Regions from separate parts of the Enterobacter sp. JBIWA008 genome, predicted to be linked through region 2. Evidence: riboswitches for the same ligand, from Rfam matches in the RefSeq annotation. Region 2 holds a riboswitch; the other holds the start of a gene.

Region 1 (7,482 bases), 1.9 Mb from region 2:
AATAAGAACGTGCTCGGCCCGACCTCCAAAATCGCGCTTAACGCGATTCGCGACGGCAAGCCGGTTAGCGAGCTGGAAAACAACGGCGTGACCAACGGGGCGGCGATGCGCGCCTCTCCGCTGGGCTGCCTGCTTCCGGCCACGCGTCTGGAACACTTTGTTGAGCAGGTAGCGCTGGCCTCCAGCCCGACCCATAAATCGGACCTCGCCATTGCCGGCGCGGTGGTTATTGCCTGGGCGGTTTCCCGCGCTATCGACGGCGAAAGCTGGCAGAACATCGTCGATGCGCTGCCGGGTATCGCCCGCTATGCGCAGGAGGCGAAAACCACCACCTTCAGCGCATCGCTGGCGGCACGTATTGAGCTGGCGCTTAAGACCGTGCGGGAAGCCAACGGGGTTGAGTCCGCCAGCGAGCAGGTGTACCAGCTCGTGGGGGCCGGAACCAGCACCATTGAGTCCGTTCCGGCGGCCATTGCGATGGTAGAACTGGCGGGAACCGACCCGAACCGCTGCGCGGTTTTATGCGCCAATCTGGGGGGTGACACAGACACCATTGGCGCAATGGCGACGGCCATCTGCGGGGCGCTCCACGGCGTGCAGGCCATTGAGCCGGCGCTCAAAGCCGAGCTCGACGCCGTCAACCGGCTCGATTTCGGCCACTACTGCGAGAAACTGCTGCACTACCGGGAGCAAAGGGAGGGCGTATGAATTCGTTTGCCCAACGTCTCGACACCCTGCGCGCCGCGCGGCCGGTAACGGTGCTGGGCGCGGCGGTGATTGACGTCATCGCCGACGCCTACGCCCTGCCCTGGCGCGGGTGCGATATCGAGCTCAAACAGCAGGGCGTGAATATCGGCGGCTGCGCGCTGAACATTGCCATCGCCCTGAAGCGGCTCGGCATTGCCTCGCAAAACGCCCTGCCCGTCGGCCACGGCGTCTGGGCGGATATCATCCGCAACGCCATGGCAAAGCAGGATCTGCATAGCGCCATCGAGGCCGAAACCGGCGACAACGGCTGGTGCCTGGCGCTGGTGGAGCCAGACGGCGAGCGCACCTTTATGTCCTTTAGCGGCGTGGAGAACCAGTGGCAGCAGCGCTGGCTTGATGTCCTTAACATCCCGTCGAACAGCCTGGTCTATTTATCCGGCTATCAGCTGGCCTCGCCGTGCGGCGAGCTGCTGACACGCTGGCTGGAGGGGTTGCGGGACGTGACGGCGTTTATCGATTTCGGCCCCCGCATTGCGGATATCCCCGACGCGCTGATGGCGCGGATTATGGCCTGCAGGCCGATCGTGTCGCTAAATCGTCAGGAAGCGGAGCTTGCCGCAGAGAGGCTGAAAGTTGAAGTAGAAACCCTGGGCGCTCAGTGGCAGCGGCGTTTCGGCGCCGCGCTGATTGTGCGCCATGATAAAGACGGCGCCGCGTGGTATAACGGCGATGACGCGGGCGTTGTTCCGGCTTTCCCGGCGACGGTTGTGGACACCATAGGCGCTGGCGACAGCCACGCGGGCGGCACGCTTGCCGGGCTGGCAACGGGATGGTCACTGGCAGACGCCGTTCTGCTGGGGAATGCCGTGGCGTCCTGGGTGGTCAGCCACCGCGGCGGGGACTGCGCCCCGACTCGCGACGAATTATTCCTCGCACACAAAGACGTATAGATCGCTGCGACAGTAGCTGATGCTGTACTCAATCGGCCGGTGCTGTTGGTCAAGCGCGACCTGCTTGATCACCAGCACCGGTATTTTTTCATCCATCTTAATGTGCGCCTGAAACTCGCTGTCCGGCATGCGGGCGCTTACCCGTGAACGGGTACGCTGTGGGAAAATATTCTGACTGCGGAAGTAATCGTACAGTGAAATCCCTATAGCATCCGGATCGGGAATGAGCCCAACCGGTACCCAGGACTCTTCAATCGACACCGCATCTTCATCCACATAGCGAATGCGCTTGAGCAAAAAGACTTCGCTGTCCGGAGGGATCGACAGGTGGCTTGCGACCTCTTCCGGGCATTTCACCACCCGCTTGTTGACCCACAGCGTATTAGGCTTTTGGCCGCGCAGTACCACCTGCCGGGAAAAGCCGCGCGCCTCTTTTAGCGAATATTCAAAGATGTTGTTGATTTGCGTGCCATAGCCACGGGAACGCGTCACCACCCCCTCTTCCTCCAGCGCCTGCATCGCTTTTCGCACGGTGATGCGCGACACCCCGGTTAACTGGCTCAGATCGCGCTCGCCGGGCAAAATGTTCCCGTGCTCCAGCATGCCGCTTCGCACCGCATTTTTTACCGTTTCGGCAAACTTCAGGTACAGCGGCGTGTTGTCGGGCGCGGCGATCCGTTCATTCAGTTGAGCGATTAACCGGGTATGCGCTTGTTCCATCTCTGTTTTTCTCAGGCGTGATGTATCCTGCCAGTATACGGCTTACCACCATGCATGAAAATGGTGTACCGGCCCAATACCGTGACCGACTTCCAGAGTATCGGCTTTTGCCAGCGCCGCCGAGAGCCAGATTTTCGCTTCGCGCACCGTATCGGCCCAGCTTTCATGCCGCGGGCGCAGCGCCGCCAGCGCGGCCGAAAGCGTACAGCCCGTGCCGTGGGTGTTTTTGGTCTGCACGCGCGGAGCGGTAAAACGCACTTCGCCGTCGCGGGTAAAGAGCCAGTCCGGGCTTTCAGCGTCATCCAGATGGCCGCCCTTCATCAGCACCGCCCCGCAGCCCATCGACAGCAGCGCGTTCCCCTGCTCTTTCATCTCGCGTTCCGTTTGCGCATGCGATGCGCCCAACAGCGCGGCGGCTTCCGGCAGATTGGGCGTGATAAGCGCCACCTGCGGCAGCAGCTTTTTGCGCAGCGTCTCGACGGCAGAGGCGGAGAGCAGCGGGTCACCGCTTTTTGCCAGCATGACGGTATCCAGCACCACGTTTCGCACCTGATAGCGTTTAAGCCGCTCGGCCACCGCTTCCACAATGTCGGTCTCGGCCAACATGCCGATCTTGGTGGTATCGATGCGCACGTCGCTGAACACTGAATCCAGCTGCGCGGCAACAAAATCCGGCTCGATACGGTAAACCGACTGCACGCCGCGCGTGTTTTGCGCCACCAGCGCGGTAATGACGGAACAGCCGTATGCGCCAAGGGCGGAGAAGGTTTTCAGGTCAGCCTGGATACCCGCGCCGCCGCTGGGATCGGTGCCGGCTATGGTCAGGGCGTTAATCCGTTTCATGCCAGTTCCTCCAGCGTGTAGAGCGCATCCAGGAACGCGCTGGCAAAACTGCCTGGGCCACGAGAATGCGCAATGGCTGTCGTTCCGGCTCGCTTCATAAATCCGCACGCGGCGGAGACGTTATCCAGCCTGTCGCCCGGCAGTGAGCAACTCGCCGCCACAACGGCAGAGAGTGCGCACCCGGTTCCCACCACGCGCGTCATCAGCGGATCGCCGCCCGTTACCGTGCGGGTGCGTTGCCCATCAGTGATGTAATCCACCTCACCGGTGACTACCACAACGGCATTGGTCTGGCGAGCCAGCGCCTGTGCGGCGGGCACCGCGCTGGCTGCGGTGTCGGTTGTATCGACGCCGCGTCCGCCCGCGCTCATTCCGGCAAGAGCCAGAATTTCGGAGGCATTGCCGCGAATGGCGGCCGGTTTCAGGGCCAGGATTTGATGGCAAAAGCGGGTGCGGAACGTCAGGGCGCCCGCGGCAACCGGGTCCAGCGTCCAGGGCTTGCCTGCAGCGACCGCGCTCTCAATCGCCCGACGCATCGCCTGGGCACGCGGTGAGGTCAGCGTACCAACGTTGATCAGCAATGCATCGGCGATGCCGGCAAACTGTTCAGCCTCTTCCGCCTCAATCACCATCGCCGGCGAGGCGCCAAGCGCCAGCAGAACGTTGGCAGTAAAGGTCTGTACGACGTCGTTAGTCATACAATGCGTAAGCGGAGAACGGGTTCGGAAGTGGTGTAAAACGTGTAAATCGAGCAGGTCAGGCTGCATGGGTTCGCTCCTGCCTTGCGTGAAGAAGCGATGACCGGGAAGGCATCTGACTTCCCTACGCTGGCATTATCCAGATCAGGTAATACGGGTATTTCTCAGCCTTCACAAAGAAGGGCACCCCGAGTCAAAATACTTTTAAAACAGTGAGTTATCAAACTCATTAACGTTAGGTAGTGTAACCGCGGCCGTAGGCCAGGCGCAAGGAGTTTCGATTTATCACCCCGTTTGTTACAGCGGAAATCTCCAGTCGTTCTTTCCCTTCATTTACCTACATTTATTACGCTTTAGTTAATTCTGGTTCGATAATTGTTAATACGTTATTGAAAAACTTTATTACGCACTTTTATTGTGTCTATTATTTTTGTTCTTTATTACGTGCTTCTTCTGCTTTTATAAGATATGAAAACTTCTTTCGCATGAAAGAATAAGAAGGTATTAATTTATTTAACTCTATTAAACATTTGTACTTTCATCAATAGCTTAACGCTCACATTGATTTATCGAACAATCCATAAGTTAATGTATACATTAAATAAATCTCCTCGATACCGCATCCTGACCTTTCATTTATTCATATCATTTATGATTTAGATCAAAATCATTAATTTGAGTTTAATTGATAGTTTATTCACGCAATTAAAAAAGCTCCGGGCAATAAATATCCTGTATTGACATACGGAAATACAGATAACCACATGCTCACTATGGCAAAAACTGTTCTGCTTAAATTTGTTTTTCAAAACGTTAATGATGTGAGTCCTTCGAATGAAAGTTTTAAATAAATCTGTTGTTTCTGTTTTTGTATTGGGGGTGGTAGCAGGTAGCGCCATGAATATTACTGACGCTGCTGCTGCCGTTTGGGATGACGCATCAATCACAAATATTGTGAATGACCATCAAGACCAAATTACGCAAAACAAGGATGATAGTATTGCTCGCGATCTCTCAACTGAAAATCGCTTAACGCAGGTGGATAGTGACCTTCAATCCACTAAATTAGGTGTTTTGGTTATTGAGAAAGCCACAAATGAGGCTAACCAAAAAGCCTTACTTGCTGGTGCGCTTGCAGATACCGCCAATCAAAAAAGCGATGCTGCTTTACAGGGTGTCACGACGAACGGCACAGAAATTAGCAATATGGAGAACGTTAATAAAGTGCAAGATAACCGTCTTAATAGCCTGGAAAATGCCCCTAAACCCACTAACGGCGTAGATGGCAAAGATGGCGTGACGACCACCGTGACGCGCATGCAGGTAGACGCAGCAACACAAACTAAAGTGGCTGATAATACCCAGGCGGTTACCGCCACCGCTCAGGATCTGCTGGCAACGAAACAGACGTTACAGGCAATGAATAATAATACCAACCAGCAATTTAAATCACTGCACGATGAAGTGGATAATAATAAGAAGCAAGCCAATGCGGGTATTTCAGGAGCCATGGCGATGGCAGGTTTACCGCAAGTACAAACGAATCAGCATGTTATGTTTTCTGCTGGCGGAGCTACATACAATAGTGAAAGCGCCATTGCCGTCGGGGCATCCGTTAACTTTAGTTCACATGTCATCGCGAAAGTGAGCTTCTCTGATGATACCGCCAATAATATGGGAGCATCAGTTGGCGTCGGAATGGGCTTTTAACTAAATACAACTGAAGCATTATTAACTGACGCCATTAAGTTAATAACCCGCTTGCCTCTGGCAAGAATCGCGATGACAGAAAAAACATGCTCAGATATATCATTCTTTCAGCGACCCTGCATCTGATGCTCATTGGTGTCGGCATTTGGGTCGGCATGATGTACGTCTCCTATTATCTGTGCGTTTTATAAGGTGGAGAAAAATTTAGCTATGAAAACTCAATTAATATTGATTGCACTGATGTTGACGGTAGCGACAACACCGGCTCATGCCATTAATGCGCACTATCGTGCTCAATTAGAACGTTCAGGATGTACTGAGATGAACGCGAATGACGGCTCTTGTGATATCCACAAAACAAAAGCCCAAAATGCGGCGCAGCACGCACCAGCTAAGGTCCACGACCCTTTGCGTGAAGCCACTTTCACATCGGATGCGGTTAACGCCACGATTTCAAACGGCTTTTTTAACGCCACCATTAACGGTAAAAAGGCCACCGTGAAACGTCTGAATGCTCATTTCTATGAAATTCACGGTAATGGTTTTGTTATATCGCTAAGCCTTGATGAGAACGGCATTACCACGGCGTCCTGGAATAAGACGGCAGGACGTAACCACGGCATTTTGCAGGTGTCGCAGAAATAAAGATAACAAGGAGGCAGTCTGCCTCCTTTTCGGTCAGCGAATGGCACGATTTGTCACACTCTTTTTTATGAATTTACAGTCAGGGTAGAACACACGTAACAGGCTGTTTTTCTTTACCATAAAGTGCAATTTTCTTCCTAAAAAAGGGGATATCTTCTCCCCTGAGCGCCATGTCACAAAACAGTAAACAAATTAACCATTGAGCCCCGTGGCAAAAGGCTCTATATTGGCGGCGTTTTTTTCAGGCCCCATCTGTTTTTTAACTTTTTATTCAATCGTGGCTCATAACGAAGCGGCGGTTGTAGGAGTGATATGATGACGGATAAAGTCCGTATTGACACCGTAGATGCCCACAAAAGCAACGAAACCTATCTGGCCCGTCAGGCCGAGTTTGAATCTAACGTCAGGAGTTATCCGCGCAAACTGCCTTTAGCCATCGCTAAAGCAGAAGGCGTGTGGATCACCGATGCAGATAATAAAGAATACCTTGACTGTTTAGCAGGCGCAGGAACCCTTGCGCTTGGCCATAACCATCCTGATGTGCTGAAAAGCATCCAAAATGTCATTACCAGCGGCTTGCCGTTACACACTCTGGATCTGACTACGCCTCTGAAAGACGCGTTTTCCGAATACCTGCTCTCTCTGCTGCCTGGTCAGGGCAAAGAGTACTGCCTGCAGTTCACCGGTCCATCCGGTGCTGACGCCGTTGAAGCGGCGCTGAAGCTGGCGAAAAAAGTGACCGGCCGTAGCGGTATCATCAGCTTCTCTGGTGGTTACCACGGTATGACCCACGGCGCACTGTCCGTGACCGGCAACCTGTCTCCGAAAGAAGCGGTTGACGGTATGATGCCAGAAGTACAGTTCATGCCTTACCCGCACGAGTACCGTTGCCCGCTGGGTATCGGTGGTGAAGCGGGCGTGAAAGCGCTGACTTACTACTTCGATAACCTGATTAACGACGTTGAAAGCGGCGTGCGTAAACCTGCTGCGGTGATTCTGGAAGCCGTTCAGGGCGAAGGCGGCGTGAACCCGGCTCCGGCTGAGTGGCTGCAGCGCATCCGTAAAGTGACTCAGGAACACGGCATTCTGCTGATCCTCGACGAAGTTCAGGCTGGCTTTGCCCGTACCGGTAAATTCTTCGCCTTCGAACACGCTGGCATTGAGCCAGACATCATCGTGATGTCTAAAGCAGTGGGTGGCGGTCTGCC
Region 2 (7,482 bases):
GTTGCTCATGGAAAAACCGCAGTAGGTGCAATCATTGGCGCAAAGGTTTGAGAGATAGAGCGGCACGTAGAAGCTCACCGTGTTGCCAAAACGCTGTCGCGTGAGCCGCTGCGCGCGTTGCGCCATTTGCTCCAGATACGCGCTGGCGGCAGGGGAGAGCAGCGCCATCATGTCCTCGCGGGTGACATGACGTGCGTTCAGAGCGCGCTCAACGTCTGCGGCGGTTTTACTGTTGATGTGCAGGTGGATATCTTCCCAGTTCAGCTCCCGCCAGCGGTCGGTGAAAGTGCTCATGAGTACGCCTCCAGAAAGCCCGTCAGCGGGCTGGTGGCATGCGCCTTGAAACTGCGCGAACCGGGACCGGATCCCCTTGCCAGCAGGCCAGCCTCTACGGCCATGCGGAACGCACGCGCCATCCTGACCGGGTCGTCGGCAACTGCGATGGCCGTGTTGACCAGTACCGCGTCGGCGCCCATCTCCAGCGCTTGCGCGGCATGGCTGGGCACGCCAATGCCTGCATCAACCACCACCGGCACGGTAGCCTGCTCAATAATGATTTCCAGCATCGCGCGGGTTTCCAGCCCCTGGTTGGAGCCAATGGGGGCACCCAGCGGCATGACGGCGGCGCAGCCGACCTCTTCCAGCCGTTTGCACAGAACAGGGTCGGCGCCGCAGTAAGGCAGGACGGTAAACCCTTGCTGCACCAGCTTTTCAGCTGCTTTCAGCGTTTCGATGGGGTCGGGCAGCAGCCAGCGCGCGTCCGGGTGGATTTCCAGTTTCAGCCAGCTCGTGCCCAGCGCTTCGCGTGCCAGCTGGGCGGCAAATACCGCCTCTTCTGCCGTTTTCGCGCCAGAGGTATTGGGCAGCAGCGTCACGCCTGCCGCCAGCAGCGGGGCCAGGATCGCATCGCTGTGATGGCGCAGATCCACGCGCTTGAGCGCCAGCGTCACCAGCTGGCTGCCGCTTGCGCGAATGGCATCCACCATCAGCTGCGGTGAGGCGAATTTTCCGGTTCCGGTAAACAGATGCGAATCAAAAACCTTATCGGCAATACGTAACATCTCAGCCCCCTGCGATAACCTGAAACAGCAGGATCTGGTCGCCGTCATTGACCTGCTGATGTTCCCACTGCTCGCGCGGCAGGATCTGTTGATTGAGCGCCAGCGCCGTTCCCGGCTTGAGCTGACGTAATTTATCGAGCAGTACGGCAACGGTAAGCCCGTCGTCGCAGCTCATAGGCTCATCGTTAAACAGAATGCGCATCGCGGCCTCCACATACCGGGCAGCCGCTGGCGCGGCGTAACGCCAGCTGGCGCCAGCCGCTGGAGCGGGCATCAAACAGACGCAGCGTATTGCGTTCTGTGTCCATGCCGCTGAGCAGCTTGATGGCTTCCAGCGCCTGCATGGTGCCCATCACCCCGACCACCGGACCAAGAATGCCCGCCGTACGGCAGTTGCGTGTCGGCTCGGCATTGTCCGGCCACAGGCAGCGATAGCAGCCCTGCGACCACGGCGGGGTCAGGACCATCATTTGCCCGCCGAACCCCACCGCGCTGGCGGTAATGAGCGGCGTATTATTTGCCACGCAGGCGGCGTTAATCGCCTGGCGCGTCGCCATGTTGTCCGTGCAGTCCAGCACTACGTCGGCAAGGGCGACTTCGCAGCGCAGGCTTTCACCGCTAAGCCGCTCCTGTAAGGCAATCAGCTCGATATCCGGGTTGAGCTGGTTCAGGCGCTGCCGGGTGATTTGCGCTTTCGGCTGGTTGATATCCTTGGTGGTAAAGAGGATTTGCCGCTGCAGGTTGCTGAGGTGGACCTCATCGTCGTCGGCCAGGACCAGCGTACCGATACCCGCCCCTGCCAGATAGAGCGCGGCGGGTGCGCCTAATCCCCCCAGGCCAACAATCAGCACCCGGCTGGTGAGCAGTTTTTGCTGCCCGTCGATGGCGATATCTTCCAGCAGGATCTGACGGCTGTAGCGCATAAAATCACGATCATTCATCGCCTGCTCCTGCCAGCTGTAACAGCTGTGCGGTTGCGGCCTGCCAGTCTGCGGCCTGGGTGATGGCGCTGACGACGGCGATGCTGCCGACGCCGGTCTCAAGCACCGCCGGGGCACGTTCAAGGCTGATTCCGCCGATGGCGACGGTGGGGTAATCGGCAAGGCGTTTAACGTGACTCGCCAGCTGCGTCAGTCCCTGCGGTGCGGAGGGCATCTGCTTAGTTTGCGTCGGGAAGACGTGACCCAGCGCGATGTAAGAGGGACGGGCCGCGAGGGCCACGTCGATCTCCATATCATCGTGCGTTGACACGCCCAGACGCAACCCGGCTTCGCGGATTGCGCTCAGGTCCGTTGTTTCCAGGTCCTCCTGACCCAGATGCACGCCATATGCCCGGTGCTTAACGGCCAGCCGCCAGTAGTCGTTGATAAACAGGCGGGCGTTATACCGACGCCCAAGCTCGATTGCGGCAACCACATCGGCTTCCACCTCGTCATCGGGTTTATTCTTGATGCGCAGCTGGAGGGTGCGAACGCCTGTCTCCAGCAGGCGCTCTATCCACGCTACGCTGTCCACCACCGGATAGAGTCCTAAACGGTAGGGGACGGGCGGGAAATCGGGCTGGTACATTACGCCTCCTCTTTTTTGAGATAGATTTCGCCGCCTTTGGCGCGGAAGGTTTCAGACATGTCAGCCATACCCACTTCAATGGTTTGCGCGGCGGCGTAGTCGCGCACCTCCTGGCTGATTTTCATCGAGCAGAATTTTGGCCCGCACATTGAGCAGAAGTGTGCGACTTTGCCTGATTCCTGCGGCAGGGTCTCATCGTGATAAGCGCGGGCGGTGAACGGGTCCAGCGCCAGGTTGAATTGGTCTTCCCAGCGGAATTCGAAGCGCGCCTTCGACATGGCGTTATCGCGGATTTGCGCCCCCGGGTGGCCTTTGGCCAGATCCGCCGCATGAGCGGCAATTTTGTAGGTGATCAGCCCCTGCTTCACGTCCTCTTTGTTTGGCAGGCCGAGATGCTCTTTCGGCGTCACGTAGCAGAGCATGGCGCAGCCGAACCAGCCAATCATCGCCGCACCAATCCCGGAGGTGAAGTGGTCATAGCCCGGAGCAATATCCGTGGTCAACGGACCCAGGGTATAGAACGGCGCTTCGTGGCAGTGCTCCAGCTCTTCGGTCATGTTGCGGCGGATCATTTGCATCGGCACGTGTCCCGGGCCTTCAATCATCACCTGCACGTCATACTCCCAGGCGATTTTGGTCAGTTCGCCCAGCGTGTGCAGCTCGGCAAACTGCGCTTCGTCGTTGGCGTCGCGGATGGAGCCCGGGCGCAGACCGTCACCCAGTGACAGGGATACGTCATAGGCGGCGCAGATTTCGCAGATCTCGCGAAAGTGTTCGTAGAGGAAGTTTTCCTGATGATGGGACAGGCACCACTTCGCCATAATGGAACCGCCGCGCGAGACGATGCCGGTCAGACGCTTCGCCGTCATCGGCACGTAGCGCAGCAGCACGCCCGCGTGAATAGTGAAGTAGTCCACGCCCTGCTCAGCCTGCTCCAGCAGCGTGTCGCGGAATGTTTCCCAGGTGAGGTCTTCGGCAATGCCGTTGACCTTCTCCAGCGCCTGATAAATCGGGACGGTGCCAATCGGTACCGGGCTGTTACGCAGGATCCATTCGCGGGTTTCATGGATATAACGGCCGGTGGAGAGATCCATTACCGTGTCCGCGCCCCAGCGCGTGGACCAGACCAGCTTTTCCACCTCTTCTTCGATGGAGGAGGTGACGGCAGAGTTACCAATGTTCGCGTTGACCTTCACCAGGAAGTTGCGGCCGATAATCATCGGCTCAGATTCCGGGTGGTTGATGTTGGCGGGGATAATTGCGCGCCCGGCGGCCACTTCGTCACGCACAAACTCCGGCGTGATGTTCTCCGGCAGGCGAGCGCCAAAGCCTTCACCCGGATGCTGGTAGCGCAGCACTTCGCTACGGATGCGCTCGCGACCCATGTTTTCGCGGATGGCGATGAACTCCATCTCCGGCGTGACGATGCCCTGGCGCGCGTAGTGCAGCTGGGTCACGCATTTGCCCGCTTTAGCGCGTTTTGGCGTCAGCAAGCCGGTAAAGCGCAGCTCGTCCAGACCGTCGTCGGCCAGGCGCTCTTTGGTGTACGCAGAGCTGCGCACGCTCAGTTCTTCGCAGTCGTTGCGCGCATTAATCCACGGCTGGCGCAGCTTAGCCAGACCCTGCTGGACGTTGATGGCAACAGCAGGATCGCCGTACGGGCCGGAGGTGTCATATACCGGCACGGCTTCGTTGTCTTCATACTGCGGGTTATCTTTGCTGCCGCCGATAAGCGTCGGGCTGAGCTGAATTTCGCGCATTGGGACGCGGATATCGGACTGCGAGCCGGAAATGTAGATGCGTTTCGAGTTCGGGAAAGCGCTGCCTTCCAGAGTGTCGATGAAGTGTTGGGCCTGTGCGCGCTGTTCGCGGCGGGTCAGTTTTGCAGTAGACATAGCTCATTCCAAAAGTGAAGGACATGGCTTGTCAGACGACGGATGAAGCAAGAGAGGATCGCCCAGGGGCGATACAACAGCAGTGTGACTCTTGTTCCCTTCGCAGGTATTAGCCTGATCAGGTTCCGCGGATCCCGAATTAACGGTCTCAGCCCGCGCTTTCAGGCGCTGGGCACTCCGACAAGAAAAATCCCCCTCGTGAGAGGGGCGAATGGTTGTAAATTACTCGTTAACGATAAAGAACTCAAGCAGGGCGCGCGACGTTCTCTTCGTTACTGATGTTCAAATCATTGTCCAGAACGAGGGCGATCAGCTTATCTTCCAGCGTAAATCGCTCTTCCAGCGCTTCACCGAGATCGGAAAGCGCCCGCTGGAACTCGAGATAGTTATCGTGATCGATGGCGTTCTCAAGCGCGGAATCATAGTAATCCATGATCTGCTGGGTGTTGGCTTCCAGCAGCGGATAGAGCTTGCTGGCCGCTAAATAGGGTGTTGTCCCTTCCATTTCGCGGATAATGCGTTCATAAATATTGAAATGGCCGTCGGACAGATAGTCGACCAGGCCCTGACAAAAATCATCCAGCGCTTTTTCATTCAGTCGCATAAACGATTCTTTGCCAGGCTTAATACCGACCAGATTGTAATAAGCCACGAGTAGATGCTTGCGTACATGTAGCCAGCGATCCACCAGTTTGTTACTTCCTCTAACGCGCTCAGTCAGGCTTTGCAGCTGGTTTAACATGGTCGACTCCGCAAATGTAGGATTGAATCTGCTTATCCAGAATGTAACCACAATGCTAACAACATGTCAGTGAAGCGAAGGTAGTGCAATAGATATGGATCGTATTATTGAAAAATCAGATCTGGGTTGGTGGATCGTCAGCCACGAACAAAAATTATGGTTGCCCGGTGGAGAACTGCCCTACGGTGCGGCGGAAACGTTCGATCTCGCGGGTCAGCCTGCGCTAAAGATCGGCGAGTGGCAGGGTGAGCCGGTGTGGTTGATCCAACAAGCGCGTCGTCAGGATCTGGGATCCGTTCGCCAGGTGTTGGATCTGGACGTGGGCCTGTTCCAGCTGGCGGGGCGCGGTGTGCAGCTGGCGGAGTTTTACCGCTCGCATAAATACTGCGGCTACTGCGGTCATACCATGCGTCCGAGCAAAACCGAGTGGGCGATGCTCTGCAGCCACTGCCGCGAACGCTACTATCCGCAAATTGCGCCGTGCATTATTGTCGCTATCCGCCGGGATGATGCTATTTTGCTGGCGCAGCATACCCGTCATCGCAACGGCGTTCACACCGTGCTGGCCGGCTTCGTCGAGGTGGGAGAAACGCTGGAACAGGCGGTGGCTCGCGAGGTGATGGAGGAGAGCGGGATAAAAGTGAAGAACCTGCGCTATGTCACCTCTCAGCCGTGGCCGTTCCCACAGTCGCTGATGACGGCCTTTATGGCCGAATACGACAGCGGTGAGATCGTTATCGACCAGAAAGAACTGCTGGATGCGAACTGGTATCGCTACGACGATCTACCGCTGTTGCCTCCGCCGGGCACCGTGGCGCGCCGGCTGATAGAAGATACCGTGGCGATGTGTCGGGCCGAGTATGAGTAGTGTTACACTGAGGCCATGACGCTTAAGGAACTGCAAAAATGACCGAACTGAAGAACGATCGTTATCTGCGTGCGCTGCTGCGCCAGCCCGTTGATGTCACCCCGGTGTGGATGATGCGCCAGGCGGGACGCTATCTCCCGGAGTACAAAGCCACGCGCGCGCAGGCGGGCGATTTTATGTCGCTGTGCAAAAACGCCGAGCTGGCCTGCGAAGTGACGCTCCAGCCGCTGCGCCGCTTCCCGCTGGATGCTGCGATCCTCTTCTCGGATATTCTGACCATTCCGGATGCAATGGGCCTTGGCCTGTACTTCGAAACCGGTGAAGGCCCGCGTTTCACCTCCCCAATCAAAAGCAAAGCCGACGTGGATAAGCTGCCGATCCCCGATCCGGAAGGCGAGCTGGGCTACGTGATGAACGCGGTGCGCACCATTCGCCGCGAGCTGAAAGGCGAAGTACCGCTGATTGGTTTCTCCGGCAGCCCGTGGACGCTGGCAACCTACATGGTGGAAGGCGGCAGCAGTAAAGCCTTTACCGTGATTAAGAAGATGATGTACGCCGAGCCGCAGGCCCTGCATACGCTTCTCGACAAGCTCGCGAAGAGCGTTACGCTCTACCTGAACGCGCAGATTAAGGCGGGCGCGCAGTCAGTGATGATTTTCGACACCTGGGGCGGCGTGCTGACCGGTCGTGATTATCAGCAGTTCTCGCTTTATTACATGCACAAAATCGTCGATGGCCTGCTGCGTGAAAACGAAGGCCGCCGCGTGCCGGTGACGCTATTCACCAAGGGTGGTGGTCAGTGGCTGGAAGCGATGGCGGCCACCGGATGCGATGCGCTGGGTCTCGACTGGACCACCGATATCGCCGATGCGCGCCGTCGCGTGGGCGACAAAGTGGCGCTGCAGGGCAATATGGACCCGTCCATGCTCTATGCTCAGCCTGCCCGCATTGAAGAAGAAGTGTCGACTATACTGTCTGGTTTCGGCCAGGGTGAAGGCCACATCTTTAACCTCGGCCACGGCATTCATCAGGATGTGCCGCCAGAACATGCAGGCGTATTTGTGGAGGCGGTGCACCGGCTATCTGCCCAGTATCACAAGTAAGGAGTGGTTATGGATCTCGCGTCGCTACGCGCTCAGCAAATCGAACTGGCTTCCTCAGTGATCCGCGAGGATCGTCTGGATAAGGATCCTCCGCAGTACATTGGCGGAGCGGACGTCGGGTTCGAGCAGGGTGGGGAAGTGACGCGAGCGGCTATGGTGGTGCTGAAGTACCCTTCGCTCGAGCTGGTGGAATACAAGGTGGCGCGCATCGCGACCACCATGCCGTACATCCCGGGCTTTCTCT

Evidence for each region. A riboswitch is a leader RNA that binds a small molecule or an ion and turns the genes downstream of it on or off. The one in region 2 is predicted to bind thiamine pyrophosphate.
Region 1: linked by a shared signal. The riboswitch ahead of thiM (hydroxyethylthiazole kinase) and the one ahead of thiC (phosphomethylpyrimidine synthase ThiC) in region 2 are both predicted to bind thiamine pyrophosphate.

Annotation. Positions count from the first base shown of each region.
Region 1 is NZ_CP074149.1:3,181,057-3,188,538, forward strand. Features, by position in the region: gene KGP24_RS15295 (ADP-ribosylglycohydrolase family protein) at 1-708, shown strand, start outside; gene KGP24_RS15300 (PfkB family carbohydrate kinase) at 705-1,658, shown strand; gene KGP24_RS15305 (GntR family transcriptional regulator) at 1,632-2,378, opposite strand; gene thiD (bifunctional hydroxymethylpyrimidine kinase/phosphomethylpyrimidine kinase) at 2,421-3,221, opposite strand; gene thiM (hydroxyethylthiazole kinase) at 3,218-3,988, opposite strand; TPP riboswitch at 4,024-4,120, opposite strand; gene KGP24_RS15320 (YadA C-terminal domain-containing protein) at 4,754-5,629, shown strand; gene KGP24_RS15325 (hypothetical protein) at 5,840-6,274, shown strand; gene KGP24_RS15330 (diaminobutyrate--2-oxoglutarate transaminase) at 6,587-7,482, shown strand, end outside.
Region 2 is NZ_CP074149.1:275,321-282,802, forward strand. Features, by position in the region: gene thiH (2-iminoacetate synthase ThiH) at 1-294, opposite strand, end outside; gene thiG (thiazole synthase) at 291-1,061, opposite strand; gene thiS (sulfur carrier protein ThiS) at 1,063-1,263, opposite strand; gene KGP24_RS01330 (HesA/MoeB/ThiF family protein) at 1,247-2,002, opposite strand; gene thiE (thiamine phosphate synthase) at 1,995-2,630, opposite strand; gene thiC (phosphomethylpyrimidine synthase ThiC) at 2,630-4,525, opposite strand; TPP riboswitch at 4,604-4,715, opposite strand; gene rsd (sigma D regulator) at 4,770-5,267, opposite strand; gene nudC (NAD(+) diphosphatase) at 5,362-6,135, shown strand; gene hemE (uroporphyrinogen decarboxylase) at 6,174-7,238, shown strand; gene nfi (deoxyribonuclease V) at 7,248-7,482, shown strand, end outside.